3 regions of the Bacillus sp. JJ1609 genome follow, and region 2 is predicted to be linked to each of the others. Evidence: riboswitches for the same ligand, from Rfam matches in the RefSeq annotation. Region 2 holds a riboswitch; each other region holds the start of a gene.

Region 1 (4,238 bases), on a different contig from region 2:
GATTTCTTTAACTTGATCCTCGAGGCCATATCTTTCAAGTTTTATATAATTTGCTGCGTACGTATTTGTCTGGATTAAATTTGCACCTGCATCCATGTACGCCTTATGGATACGAACTATATCCTCGGGATGAGAAATATTCAATTCTTCAATACAGGTTCCTGCACCGTAAGAATAGAGAAGGGTGCCAATTGCTCCATCCGCTATTAAAATTTCATTTTCTAACCGTTTCAGGAAGCTCATTTTACTGCCTCCTTGTGTGGTGTTTCTTTGGTAACACATATTAATGCCTGCTCGAAGTCCTTGATCAGATCATCCGCATTTTCAAGTCCAACCGATAGCCGCAGCAGGCCGTCACTGATTCCGCGTTTTTTTCGTTCATCCTCCGGCATGGCTGCATGAGACATTTTTGCAGGGTAGGAGATGATCGATTCGACTGCTCCAAGACTGACCGCAAACACTGGCAGCTTTAGATTTTCTATGAATCTCTTTAATTGCTCCACATTCTCAAGCTCAAAAGAGAGCACTGCACCTGGACCATCAGCCTGATGGCGTTGTACGTTATACTGAGGATGCTCAGATAGACCAGGATAATACACGTTTTTAATAGAAGGTTCATTTTTAAGGAAATGAGCAATCTTAACCGCACTGTCCTGTGACTGGTTCATCCTCACTGATAATGTTTTAATGCCTCTCATTACCAGCCAGGCATCCTGTACTCCCAGGATTGCACCAAACGAGTTTTGCAGGGAATAAAGCTTATTTCCGAGATCATTATTTTTAACAACAGCTAGACCGGCAACGGTATCACTGTGTCCTGACAAGAATTTCGTTGCGCTGTGGAGGACAAGATCCGCTCCAAGCTCCAGTGGTCTTTGTAAATAGGGAGTCATGAAGGTATTGTCGACAAATGTATAAACTCCATGCTTCTTTGCAATTTTGCTAATCGCTTGAATGTCAGTAACCTTAAGCAAAGGATTCGATGGTGTTTCTACATATAGTAATTTCGTATTGGGCTTGACCGCTTTTTCTACTGCATCAAGATCTGTCATATCAACAAATGTATGTTCAATGCCAAAACGGTTGAGTACCTGTGTCACCATCCGGTAGCTTCCGCCATAAACATCCTCCGTCACTACAATATGGTCCCCCTGGGAAAAGAGGAGAAAAGCCGTCGATATGGCTGCCATACCAGAAGAGAAGGCAAAACCTCGAGTCCCGCCTTCGAGTTCAGCAATGATCTCTTCAAGTGCTTCCCTGGTGGGATTTAGACTCCTGCTGTAATCGTACTTCCCAAAATGGTCTACAGAATGCTGGTGAAAGGTGGAGGCATGCTGGATTGGAACGCTGACTCCTCCGGTAGCTGGGTCTACTTTATGCTTATTATGAAGGAGTCTTGTATCAAAGGTGTAACAGTCGCTCATACTTTTGCCTCCTGTTCAGCTCTTTTAAAAGCATTTTCTAAATCAGCCAGTAAATCTTCAGCATTCTCAATACCCACCGAGAAGCGAAGCAGACGATCGCAAACTCCGATTTTTTCACGAATTTCAGCAGGAATGTCTGCGTGGGTCTGTGTAGCAGGGTAGGTGATAAAGCTCTCAACACCCCCAAGACTTTCTGCAAAGGTGATGGTGGACAAGCTTTGTAAAAACGGATTCACCATCGAAGAGGATTTCACCCTGAAAGAAATCATCCCGCCCCTGCCAGGATAAAGGACATCTGTGACGGCATCATGTTCCTTTAAATAATCCACCAGATGAATTGCGTTTCGTTCATGACGCTCCATCCTTAATGACAAGGTCTTCATCCCCCGAATAAGAAGCCATGAATCAAAGGGACTAAGCACAGCGCCGCCTCCATTGTGATGAAGGAATAGAGAATCACACAATGACTTTCCTTTGGCAACAATCAATCCCGCCAATACATCATTGTGACCCCCAAGATACTTAGTGGCACTATGGATAACGATATCTGCTCCAAGGGTGATCGGTTTTTGCAGCAGGGGAGTATAAAACGTATTGTCGACAATCAACAACAGCCCATTCGTCTTTGCGATGTCTGCGATTGCCTCGATGTCTGCCTGCTCCATCAGAGGATTTGTCGGTGTCTCTACAAAAAGAGCCTTCGTTTTCGGAGTGATTGCTGAGGCGACTTCATCCAAATCAGCCATATCGGCATATGTACAATTTAATCCCCATTTTTTGAAGCCTTGCTCCAGAAGTCGATAGGTTCCGCCATATAAATCCTTCGATACGACCCACTCATCACCATTCTGAAATAGGGAAAGGATCGTCCAGATAGCAGCCATGCCTGAGCTGCAGGCAAACCCGCGGTCACCTTCTTCAAGGTCTGCAATTGCTTTTTCAAGAATTTCCCGGGTAGGGTTTCCTGTGCGGACATAGTCATATCCGCTCGACTGACCGATTCCTTCATGACGGTAGGCTGTCGTTAAATAAATAGGGGGATTGACTGCACCAGTCGCAGTTTCACTCCTGTTGCCAAGCTGTGCTAATTTCGTTTCGATTTTTACCAATAAACTCACTCCTGATGTTTTTAGTCTTTTAGATAAAATAAAAAAGCCTTCTATAAGAAGAAGACTTTGATAATTACGAGTCATTCTCCTTATCTGCCAAGTTTTAAAAAACTTGCTGGAATTAGCACCTTTTCAACAAAAAGTTGATGGTTGCTGAAGCTTCATAGGGCCAGGACCCTCTGCTTCTCTGGATAAGAAATTATAGAATTATTAAATTTCTCTAAATATTACAACCTTTTATAACTGCTGTCAACAGTTAATTAAAGCGCTAAAGTGATTGAGTGTATTAACCGTTTAGGTTTTTTAATAATCAATTAAGAGAGAAGCGGAACCGCTAAGACTGGAATTATGATTAAAAAATAATTAATTGTCGTTCGAAAATAACTACTCATATCGTTGACAAGTAACTAATAAAAGCGATTGGGGCCTAAAAATGCTAATAGGATAAAAACAGGTCACCAATGAAGTCCATTGGCGCCCAAAAAAGCACGGTAGGGGATAAACAGGTAACCAATAAAGGCTTTTGATGTGAAGATAGTGATCCAGAATAAAAAGGGGTTGCCAAAAAGAGAAATTACCGCCAGAAGATGTCTGCAATCAAACCTATAATCTAGTAAAATGAAAAAACTGACTCAAGAAGTTCCTAAACTTCTTAAGTCAGTCTCTAAAAATGAAACTCTATTAATTTACACCAACTGCGTCAAATGCTTTGTTAACAGAAGTTACTTCTGCAGATGAAGCACCATAAAGATCTGTGGCAGCCTGTACAAGTCCAGCTCTTGCCTGGCTGAAGTTTGTTGAAGATGTGAAGTATACTGTGTTAGCACGATAGAAGATTGCTCCCAGTTTATCAGTGCCAACTCCCTGTACTGTCACACCATAATGTGTTCCGCCTTGACTTAGAAGGTAAGCAGCCTTGTTGATGATTCCGCTGTTTGTATGAACGCCGCCATTATCGGATGTACCAGTATAACGCTTGGAATAGTGGTCAGGATCACCATATTTAGTTGGGTCGCTCATTGAACGAAGAGCATCTCCAGCTGTATTAGGTGTGTAGATATCCTCGCCAATTTCAAAATCCGGATTGTTATTGGTATGGAATTCAAGTATTGTGCCAAAGATATCAGAAATCGCTTCATTTAAAGCGCCAGATTCATACTGGTAAACAAGATCGGAACTGAAATCTGTTACAGCATGTGTCAATTCGTGTGCTACAACATCAAGACCGCCTGAAAGTGGGACGAAAGTGGTTCCGTCTCCATCACCATAAACCATTTGAGCGCCATTCCAGAAAGCATTATTATAATTTCTGCTGTAGTGTACAGAAGATTTCAAAGCTGCTCCTTTATTGTCATAGGAATTGCGGTTAAACACATTTTTATAATAATCATATGTTTTGCCTGCGTAGAAGTGGGCATCAACGGCAGCACCATCATATTTCACATTAAGATTGTTATCCGCATCCATCCATAAAGAGCCAGGAGTTGTTTGACGATTTTTTGCGTCATACGTTAATACACCTGAACCGCGAGTGTTGTCCTGTAGATAATAAGCACCATTAGAAAGTAAAGTATTCAACGTTTTAGTATCACCTAGAACTCCGACTCCAGAACCGACTGTGTTCGAGCCTGTCAAAGAAGGATCCGTTTTGCCGGCAGTGTCGATTGCATTATATTTATTGATGATTTCACCTGTCTCAGCATTG
Region 2 (4,238 bases):
CCATAATAGCGAATGTACATACGATAATTATGAAGATGTAATGCATTCAATTAAAAGGAATGCTCTGGAAACTTTTAATAATAGGAATGAAGATACCTTGATCCTTATAGCAGAATTAGAAGGCACACCAGTCGGATATGCATTAGGAAGAATTTTTGAAGAAAATGAAGCAGCAGATAATGGAACAGGCAGGATGGGTCTTTTTGATGAACTTTTTTTGGATGATGCCGCTAGAGGACATGGTCTGGGACAAAGACTATTAGATGAGACGGTAAATTGGATGAAAGAAAGAGGGATTAATAGAATTAAATTACATGCTTATTCATGGAACGATCATGCGAAAAAATTATACGCAAGAAATGGCTTTAAGGAATATGCAGTATCCTATGAAACATTTATAAAGTCAATTTGACCTTTGATTTGACATAGTAAGCAAATATTCGCCACATAATAGGGTATTATTTTCTTTATGTATTGCCTAGAAATAATACCCTAGTCATTTTTACTTCTTAATGAACCAATGATGCTCTCAAATTACTCACGCCATTTTCCAAATATCCTTTTAAACAAGTTAACATATATACCCAACCTTCTTTTTGCTGGAGCATTTTATTTACTATTTCAGGGTCATCTGCTTTCAAACCAGATTCGTTAACCTCAACGATGGTACTCGTAAAGTCTAGCTCTTTCAGAGTGATTGTAACAATTGTTTCTTGATTTTCTGCTCCCCAGGAAAACACGATTTTCTTATTTTCCTCGACTTCCAACACAAGGACGGAACCTTCTGCATTGTATTCATCATACCTCCAGATAATTGTCTTTCCCGGTTCCATTCTTCCTGTTCCGGATGAAAACCAGAAATTAGCCATCTTTTCTGGGTTTACAAATGCTTCAAACACCTCATGAGCAGGTTTTGAAATTTTCATTTTTGTAGTAACGTGAGTATCCATAATTGTTTTACACTCCTTCTATATTTAACGTTTCTATCATTTTATCATGAATAAAAGCTTGAATCCTACAATGGACAATGAGGATAATCTTATGCCTTTTGAAAAAACAACAACTGATTGGCTTGTACAGAAGACTTTATTAAGTTAAAAATTCTGAAGAATAGAAAAAGATTCTGGAACTGTAAATGTGAGACTGTTATAATCGAATTTATATTTTAAAAAGTTAGAATTCTCGAAGAACAACAACATGACGTAAATTCACAGTAAAGGGGAATGTCCATGAATCTCTTCGGATCAGAAAAAATTAGAAAAATGACCTCCAGCATCTTTCAGGAGGTGGTAGATCGAAAGCAGGCTGCTTTTTTGAAAGGGAAAGATGTCATCGATCTTAGCATTGGGAGTCCGGATTTCCCGCCACCATCTTTTGTAGTTGATACCCTGGTTGAATATTCGAAGGATTCTGGAAGATACGGGTATACATTGAAAGGAATCAGTGAATTCAATGAGGCGGTTAAATATTTTTATCAACAGCGTTATGGTGTTGAATTGGATGATAAAAATGAAGTCCTGCAACTGATGGGGTCTCAGGATGGACTTGCTCATCTTGCCACAGCGATCATTGATCCAGGTGATTATGTACTTGTACCGGATCCCGGATACCCAATCTATGAAGCTAGTGTTACAATTGCAGGCGGGCTCATCCATCCGATGCCTTTACTTGTGGAGAATAAATTCCTCCCTAAACTAGACGAAATTCCAGAAAGCGTCTTACAAAAAACGAAAATGATGGTTTTAAGCTACCCAGGGAATCCTGTAACAGCGCTTGCTGATCAAAGCTTTTTTGAAGAGGTTATCCAGTTTGCCAAGTTCCATAATATCCTGATTGTCCACGACTTTGCATATTCTGAGCTCATCTATGACGGAAACCCGCAAATCAGTTTCATGTCAGTGCCTGGTGCAAAGGAAGTAGGAGTAGAGTTCAATTCGCTCTCGAAAACGTTTAATATGGCAGGCTGCCGAATTGGCTATGTGGTAGGCAATTCACAAGTCATTGACATTCTGGCTTCTTTTAAATCACATATCGACTATGGGATCTTTTATCCGATCCAGATGGCAGCAGTTGCTGCTTTGACTTCTGATTATTCGTTTCTAAAGGATCAGGTTAGGCAATATGAAGCTCGTAGGGATGCTTTAGTTTTTGGATTAAGAAATAGCGGATGGCAAGTTGCTAATTCTCCTGCAACGATGTTTGTATGGGCAGAAATCCCTGCAGGTTGGAAATCCCGTGATTTTGCCTTCGAGTTGATTGAGCAGGAAGGCATTGCAGTCGTCCCGGGTGACGCTTTTGGCAAACAAGGGGAAGGCTATGTAAGAATTGCGATGGTACAACCACCTGAGAGACTAACTGAAGCAACCGAGCGGGTAAACCGGTTCATGATGGAGCATTCATTATAATAATTAAAATATTTCGAATTACGAATTGACTTTTATTTAAATTTAGAATATTATCCCTTTATTAAACTAAAATTTAATACATAGTTTCTTCTTATCAAGAGAGGTGGAGGGAAAGGCCCTGCGAAACCTCGGCAACAGGTTCAATTTGAACACTGTGCCAATTCCTGCGAACTTTTTGTTCGAAAGATGAGGAGAGAGTTTTGGTTAGCTCTCTTCTTTGTGAAGGGAGCTTTTGTTTTGGGGAGACTTTTGTAAGTCTCTATCTTTTTAAAAACAATCCCAACTTAATGTGTTGGTAAAGTAGAGATTGCGTGAGCGGAGGAGAGATAAGAGATGAAATATGGATTTTGGCTGCCGATTTTTGGCGGATGGTTAAGGAATGTTGAGGATGAAAAGATGCCACCGACTTTTGATTATGCCAAAAGCGTCATACAATCAGCAGAGCAATGGGGGTATTCTACTACCTTAATTGCCGAACTGTACTTAAATGATATTAAAGGGCCGGAGCATGATTCACTTGAAGCGTGGACCACGGCTGCCTCACTTGCTTCTGTTACGGAAAAAATAGAAATAATGGCTGCAGTCCGTCCTGGTTTTCACAACCCGGCAATCACTGCAAAGATGGCCGCGAATATTGACAACATCAGCAAAGGACGTTTCACTCTGAATGTCGTTTCTGCCTGGTGGGAAGAAGAAGCTCGCCAGTACGGAGGCATTTTTACCGAGCATGATGAGAGATATGAAAGGACCACTGAATTCATAGATATTCTAAAGGGACTTTGGAGCGAAGAAAGTTTTTCGTACGATGGAAAATTTTATCAACTGAAAGATACAAAGCTTTTTCCGAAACCGGTTCAGCGTCCAAATCCAATTTTGTACGCTGGCGGTGAAAGTGAGAAGGGGAAACAGACGATTGTTGAGAAATGCGATGCTTATGTGATGCATGGAGGAACGGTTGAAGAAATTCAGCGGAAAATTTCCGATATGAGAATTCGTAGAGCTGCTACGGGAAATGCAGAACTGTCGGAGTTCGGAATGGCCGCATATGTCATTTGCCGGGATACCGAGGAAGAAGCGCACGCTGAATTAGCGCGAATCACGAATGTAAAAGAATCTAGCGCCTATGCAGGATTTAAGGATTTTACGAGCAAATCCCAGCTCGAACAGCAGATCCAGCTTCAGGATTATTCCGTATCAAATCGCGGTTTGCGGCCAAATTTGGTGGGCACACCAGAGCAGATTGCGGAACGGATTTTACAATATGAAGAGGCAGGACTAGGATTGCTTCTCCTGCAATTCTCACCTCAGTTAGAGGAAATGGAACGTTTCGCCAAAGAAGTGATGCCACTTGTCGAGGGAAAAAGAGATATTTTAACGGTTTGATGGAGAATTATTTTCTCAGCGTGATATTTGAGTTGTTTTTTTCTGAGAAATTAAATTTGGTATAGAAGTCATTTTAATTTTAAAAAATTCAACGTGTAATTTATTAAGGAGCGAATGAATTTGAGCAAAGTATATGTAATTCATGAAAATAACGAGTGGACAGTACATTTGACAAAGAGACTTCAAGAACTGGGTGTGCCGTATGAAGAATGGCATCTTGATCAAGGAGTGCTGGATTTAACAACGGAGCCGCCTGAGGGAATTTTTTATAGCAGGATGAGTGCATCGTCCCATACAAGAGGGCATCGCTATGCACCTGAATATGCTTCGCAGGTTTTAGCATGGCTGGAAGCTCACGGACGGAAGGTGCATAACGGAACAAGGGCTCTTGAATTAGAAGTAAGCAAGGTCAAGCAGTATTTGGAGTTGAATAAACATGACGTCCGGACT
Region 3 (4,238 bases), on a different contig from region 2:
TTGCAGAAGAATCAAATGTGGCAACAGCTCAGATCTTTGAAATGGTCAACCTGTTGAAGGATGGGCTTGAAGATATTGCTGCAGCCGTTAATACAGGTGGTATGATCGCTGAAGAGCAGATGGAGTCAATGGAATTAACAATGGCTGCATTTGAAAATATTGAAACAAAGGTAGAAGGAATCTCAATAAAAATCAATCAGCTTGTCCAGGGGATGGAAGCATCAAAAGAATTGGGTGCAAGAGTTCTTTATAATGTGGAGTCCATCAGTGCAGTTGTGGAACAAACAGCTGCAGGCAGCGAGGAGATATCAGCTTCAACTGCAGAACAGCTCTCAGCCTTCGGAAATCTTTCCAAAAAAGTAACCGACCTCCGCAAGCTGACAAATGATTTGAATATTTCGGTTTCCGTATTTAAATTTAAAAGGTAAAATGTAAGTATCACGGCTAGAATGCTGTGATACTTTTTTATTTGGCAAAGAGAAAGCTCAATATTGATTTATTGATTTTGGCACTATGTTGATTAACTCAGAATGAGCGAGACAACTTCGGGAAACTCGGGATAACGCCGAGGAGGCTTCAGGACTGACCACGGAAAAGGTGCACTGGAGAGGAAATCAACAGGTAAGTTTAACAGAATTTTTTAATTAAAATTGAAGAAAAAATTAATAGAAACACAGCATTTAAGCTTTAATGCAGAAAAGGATGGTGAAGGGACATGAAACAGGCAGATATATTTTTAGCGTTTTTTCGAGTAGGAATCCTCGGCTACGGAGGAGGGCCATCCTCAATCCCACTTGTACATAAGGAAGTCGTAGAAAAATATAAATGGATGGAAGCCGATGAATTCAGCGACATTCTTGCGTTAGCAAATGCCCTGCCGGGACCGATCGCGACGAAGTTGGCAGGATATATCGGCTTCCGTGTAGCCGGCGTCCTGGGAATGATTAATGCACTGGCAGCGACAATTATACCAACCATTATTTTGATGATCCTTCTTCTGACCGGCCTGAATGCCTATAAGGATGAACCATGGGTAAGCGGCATGGCCCAGGCTGTGGGACCAGTAGTTGCTGTGATGCTTGCTGTTCTGACATGGGATTTCGTAAAAAAATCCGGAACCTCCAAGCTCGGTTGGAAATGGACAGCGATTGCGCTGGCTGGAAGCTTACTGCTTATGCAATTCCTACACGTACACCCAGGAATTTTAATTTTTGTTTTATTAATAGGCGCCTTGCTTAAGAAGGACTCTTCTTCTAAAAATGAAAAAGCAGGAGGAGAGCAGCGATGATTTATTTTAAAATTTTTTTGGCCTTCTTTATCCCTGGGATTTTAGGCTACGGCGGAGGTCCGGCCTCCATTCCGTTAATTGAAAATGAAGTAGTTGACCGCTACGACTGGATGACGGTTAATGAATTCAGTGAAGTGCTCGCGATGGGCAATGCCCTGCCAGGACCAATCGCAACGAAAATGGCCGGTTATATTGGCTATTCGGAGGGAGGAATCCTCGGTGCGGCTGTCGGAGTATTTGCTTCAGTTGCTCCTTCCTTGATCTTAATGATCGGGTTGCTCGGCCTGTTAATGAAATTTAAGGATTCTCAGAGAGTAAAGCGTCTTACCCTCGTCGTCCGTCCAGTCATTGCCGTTTTACTTGGGGTCATGACATATGATTTCTTTTTCTCTTCCTATGAAGGGGTCGGACTGCTGCAGACAGGACTAATCGGCGGCCTGAGCTTTTTGCTTATGGAAAAAATGAAAGTGCACCCTGCATATGTCATAGCAGGAGCGCTCGTATACGGAGCCCTTGTTTTATCTTAAACAAGGGTTTTTCTTATACATTTTTCATATTTTATTTTTACTGAATTTGGCAAAAAGGGAGAGGAAATGCATTAATGCGCAAAAAAAAAATCTAGCTTACTCCCGCAACAATGAAAGCGGTATCATGGGTTTGAATATCAAAATACTATATTGACAAACAAATCAGAAGGTTTTATGATTTCAATTATCAAATTAAATAAGTTACTTATCAAGAGTGACCGAGGGATTAGGCCCTATGACGTCCGGCAACCTCCTTTTAGGAACGGTGCCACTTCCTACAGAATGATTTCATTCTGAGAGATAAGTCGTATAGATTTTTACGATGCCTCTTTCTGTGAATGAAAGAGGCATTTTTTCGTTTAGAGATACGAATTGTTGCTACAGAGATACCAGGCGAATAAGGACGTTTTGATAGGGGGGCAATACATGATAGAAGTTAGTAAATTGGTCAAGGTGTATGAAACGAAAAGTGGAACTGTAACAGGTGTTGACCATGTATCGTTAAGGGTGAATAAGGGTGAGATTTATGGAATCGTCGGCTACAGCGGAGCAGGAAAAAGTTCCTTGCTCAGATGCTTAAATCTCCTTGAAAAGCCGACGTCGGGGGAAGTGATTATCGACGGTGTGGAGCTTACTTCCTTAAATAAAAGTGACCTGCGCAAAGCGCGTCTGAAAATAGGTATGATTTTTCAGCATTTCCACCTCGTCAGTGCTAAAACGGTAAGTGAAAATATCGCTTTTGCCCTAAAAGCAGCAGGCACTCCAAAAACCAAGATAAATGAAAGAGTAATAGAATTACTGGATATGGTTGGCCTTTCGGATAAAAAAGATGTATATCCTGCACAATTGTCCGGGGGTCAAAAACAGCGCGTGGGGATTGCCAGGGCACTTGCGAACAATCCTTCAGTCCTGCTGTGTGATGAAGCTACTTCAGCATTGGACCCAAGCACAACAAGATCGATTTTAGCATTGTTAAAAAAGATAAATACTGAATTAGGAATCACAATCGTCCTCATCACTCACGAAATGGAAGTAGTCAAGTCGATTTGTGACAGGATGGCTGTCATGCAGGATGGAAAAATCATCGAAGAAGGAAATGTGTATGATGTGTTTGCCAACCCGCAGCAGCCACTGACAAAGGACTTTGTCAACTCGATCCTTCAGTTTGATCTTCCGGAAAGGCTGCTTGAGGAGCGTCAGGGAAAGATCATTAAAATTTACTTCCAGGGTGCGATTGCTGAGCAATCCGTCATTTCTGATGTGTTCCAAAAATTCAAAGTAAGAGGCAATATCCTTCATGGAAAGATTGAATACATACAGGAGATTCCGCTTGGGATTTTTATCATGGAGGTTGCAGGTGACAAGAACGAACTTGACCGCGCTATAGACTATATCGCATCAAGAACAAAAAATCTGGAGGTGATTCATGATGCTGCCTGAGAGCCTGGTTTCCCTGCTGCCGGAATTGAATAAAGCATTCTTTGAAACGATTTATATGGTCGGAATATCTATCGTTGTGGCGATCGTCATTGGGCTGCCAACGGGGGTGCTGTTATTTGTCACAGATAAAGGCTTATTCCTGGAGAATCAAATTTTTAAAAATATCGCAGGCTTCATCGTAAATATGCTTCGTTCAGTTCCATTTATCATCCTGCTGATCGCCCTGCTGCCGCTGGCTAACTTAATTGCCGGCACTACAATTGGGCCAACAGCAGCATCTGTTTCCTTATCGGTCGCAGCCATTCCTTTCTTTGCAAGAATAGTAGAGCAAAGCTTCCGGGAAATCGATAAAGGGGTAATCGAGGCAGCAGTTGCAACAGGTGCAACACCGTGGATGATTATAAAAGATGTACTTATCCCAGAAGCCCGTCCGGGAATTGTCCAGGGAGTGACCATTACGATCATCAGTCTTGTTGCCTACTCAGCAATGGCAGGGATTGTTGGCGGCGGCGGAGTTGGCGACCTTGCAATCCGTTTCGGCTACTACCGATATGACAATACCATCATGATTACTACGGTTATTATTCTAATTTGCCTGGTCCAGCTGATTCAGTTCGGCGGGGACAGGATTGCAAGATTAGTAGATAAAAGATAAAAGATAAAAAAATGGGGGTTATTTTAAATGAAAAAGCTTATTTATTCAGTCGTTTTATTCTTAACAATCGGATTGCTTGCAGCATGCAGCAGCGATTCAGCTTCAAACGGAGATACGAAGGAAGACAAGAAGGAAGTCACATTTGGAGCGACTTCTGGCCCTTACAGTGATATGGTTTCCAAAGCAATCAAACCATTGCTTGAGAAAAAAGGATATGAAGTGAAAGTTGTGGAATTCAGCGATTACATCCAGCCTAACTTAGCTTTATCAAAAGGGGACCTTGATGCAAACCTATTCCAGCACAAAGTGTATATGGAGAATTTCGCAA

Evidence for each region. Region 2 has a riboswitch for S-adenosylmethionine ahead of V7654_RS07850 (LLM class flavin-dependent oxidoreductase). Riboswitches for the same ligand answer to the same signal wherever they lie in the genome.
Region 1: another riboswitch for S-adenosylmethionine. It lies ahead of V7654_RS11850 (methionine biosynthesis PLP-dependent protein); the one in region 2 lies ahead of V7654_RS07850 (LLM class flavin-dependent oxidoreductase).
Region 3: another riboswitch for S-adenosylmethionine. It lies ahead of V7654_RS18285 (methionine ABC transporter ATP-binding protein); the one in region 2 lies ahead of V7654_RS07850 (LLM class flavin-dependent oxidoreductase).

The regions. Positions count from the first base shown of each region.
Region 1 covers NZ_JBALSS010000013.1:58,175-62,412, forward strand. Annotated here, with positions in the region: gene V7654_RS11840 (bifunctional homocysteine S-methyltransferase/methylenetetrahydrofolate reductase) at 1-243, opposite strand, end outside; gene metC (cystathionine beta-lyase) at 240-1,424, opposite strand; gene V7654_RS11850 (methionine biosynthesis PLP-dependent protein) at 1,421-2,533, opposite strand; SAM riboswitch class I at 2,620-2,731, opposite strand; gene V7654_RS11855 (M4 family metallopeptidase) at 3,215-4,238, opposite strand, start outside.
Region 2 covers NZ_JBALSS010000007.1:27,909-32,146, reverse strand. Annotated here, with positions in the region: gene V7654_RS07865 (GNAT family N-acetyltransferase) at 1-412, shown strand, start outside; gene V7654_RS07860 (SRPBCC family protein) at 510-950, opposite strand; gene V7654_RS07855 (aminotransferase class I/II-fold pyridoxal phosphate-dependent enzyme) at 1,230-2,405, shown strand; SAM riboswitch class I at 2,494-2,598, shown strand; gene V7654_RS07850 (LLM class flavin-dependent oxidoreductase) at 2,739-3,788, shown strand; gene V7654_RS07845 (ATP-grasp domain-containing protein) at 3,909-4,238, shown strand, end outside.
Region 3 covers NZ_JBALSS010000025.1:96,158-100,395, forward strand. Annotated here, with positions in the region: gene V7654_RS18270 (methyl-accepting chemotaxis protein) at 1-428, shown strand, start outside; gene V7654_RS18275 (chromate transporter) at 716-1,288, shown strand; gene V7654_RS18280 (chromate transporter) at 1,285-1,815, shown strand; SAM riboswitch class I at 2,018-2,122, shown strand; gene V7654_RS18285 (methionine ABC transporter ATP-binding protein) at 2,242-3,255, shown strand; gene V7654_RS18290 (methionine ABC transporter permease) at 3,245-3,910, shown strand; gene V7654_RS18295 (MetQ/NlpA family ABC transporter substrate-binding protein) at 3,938-4,238, shown strand, end outside.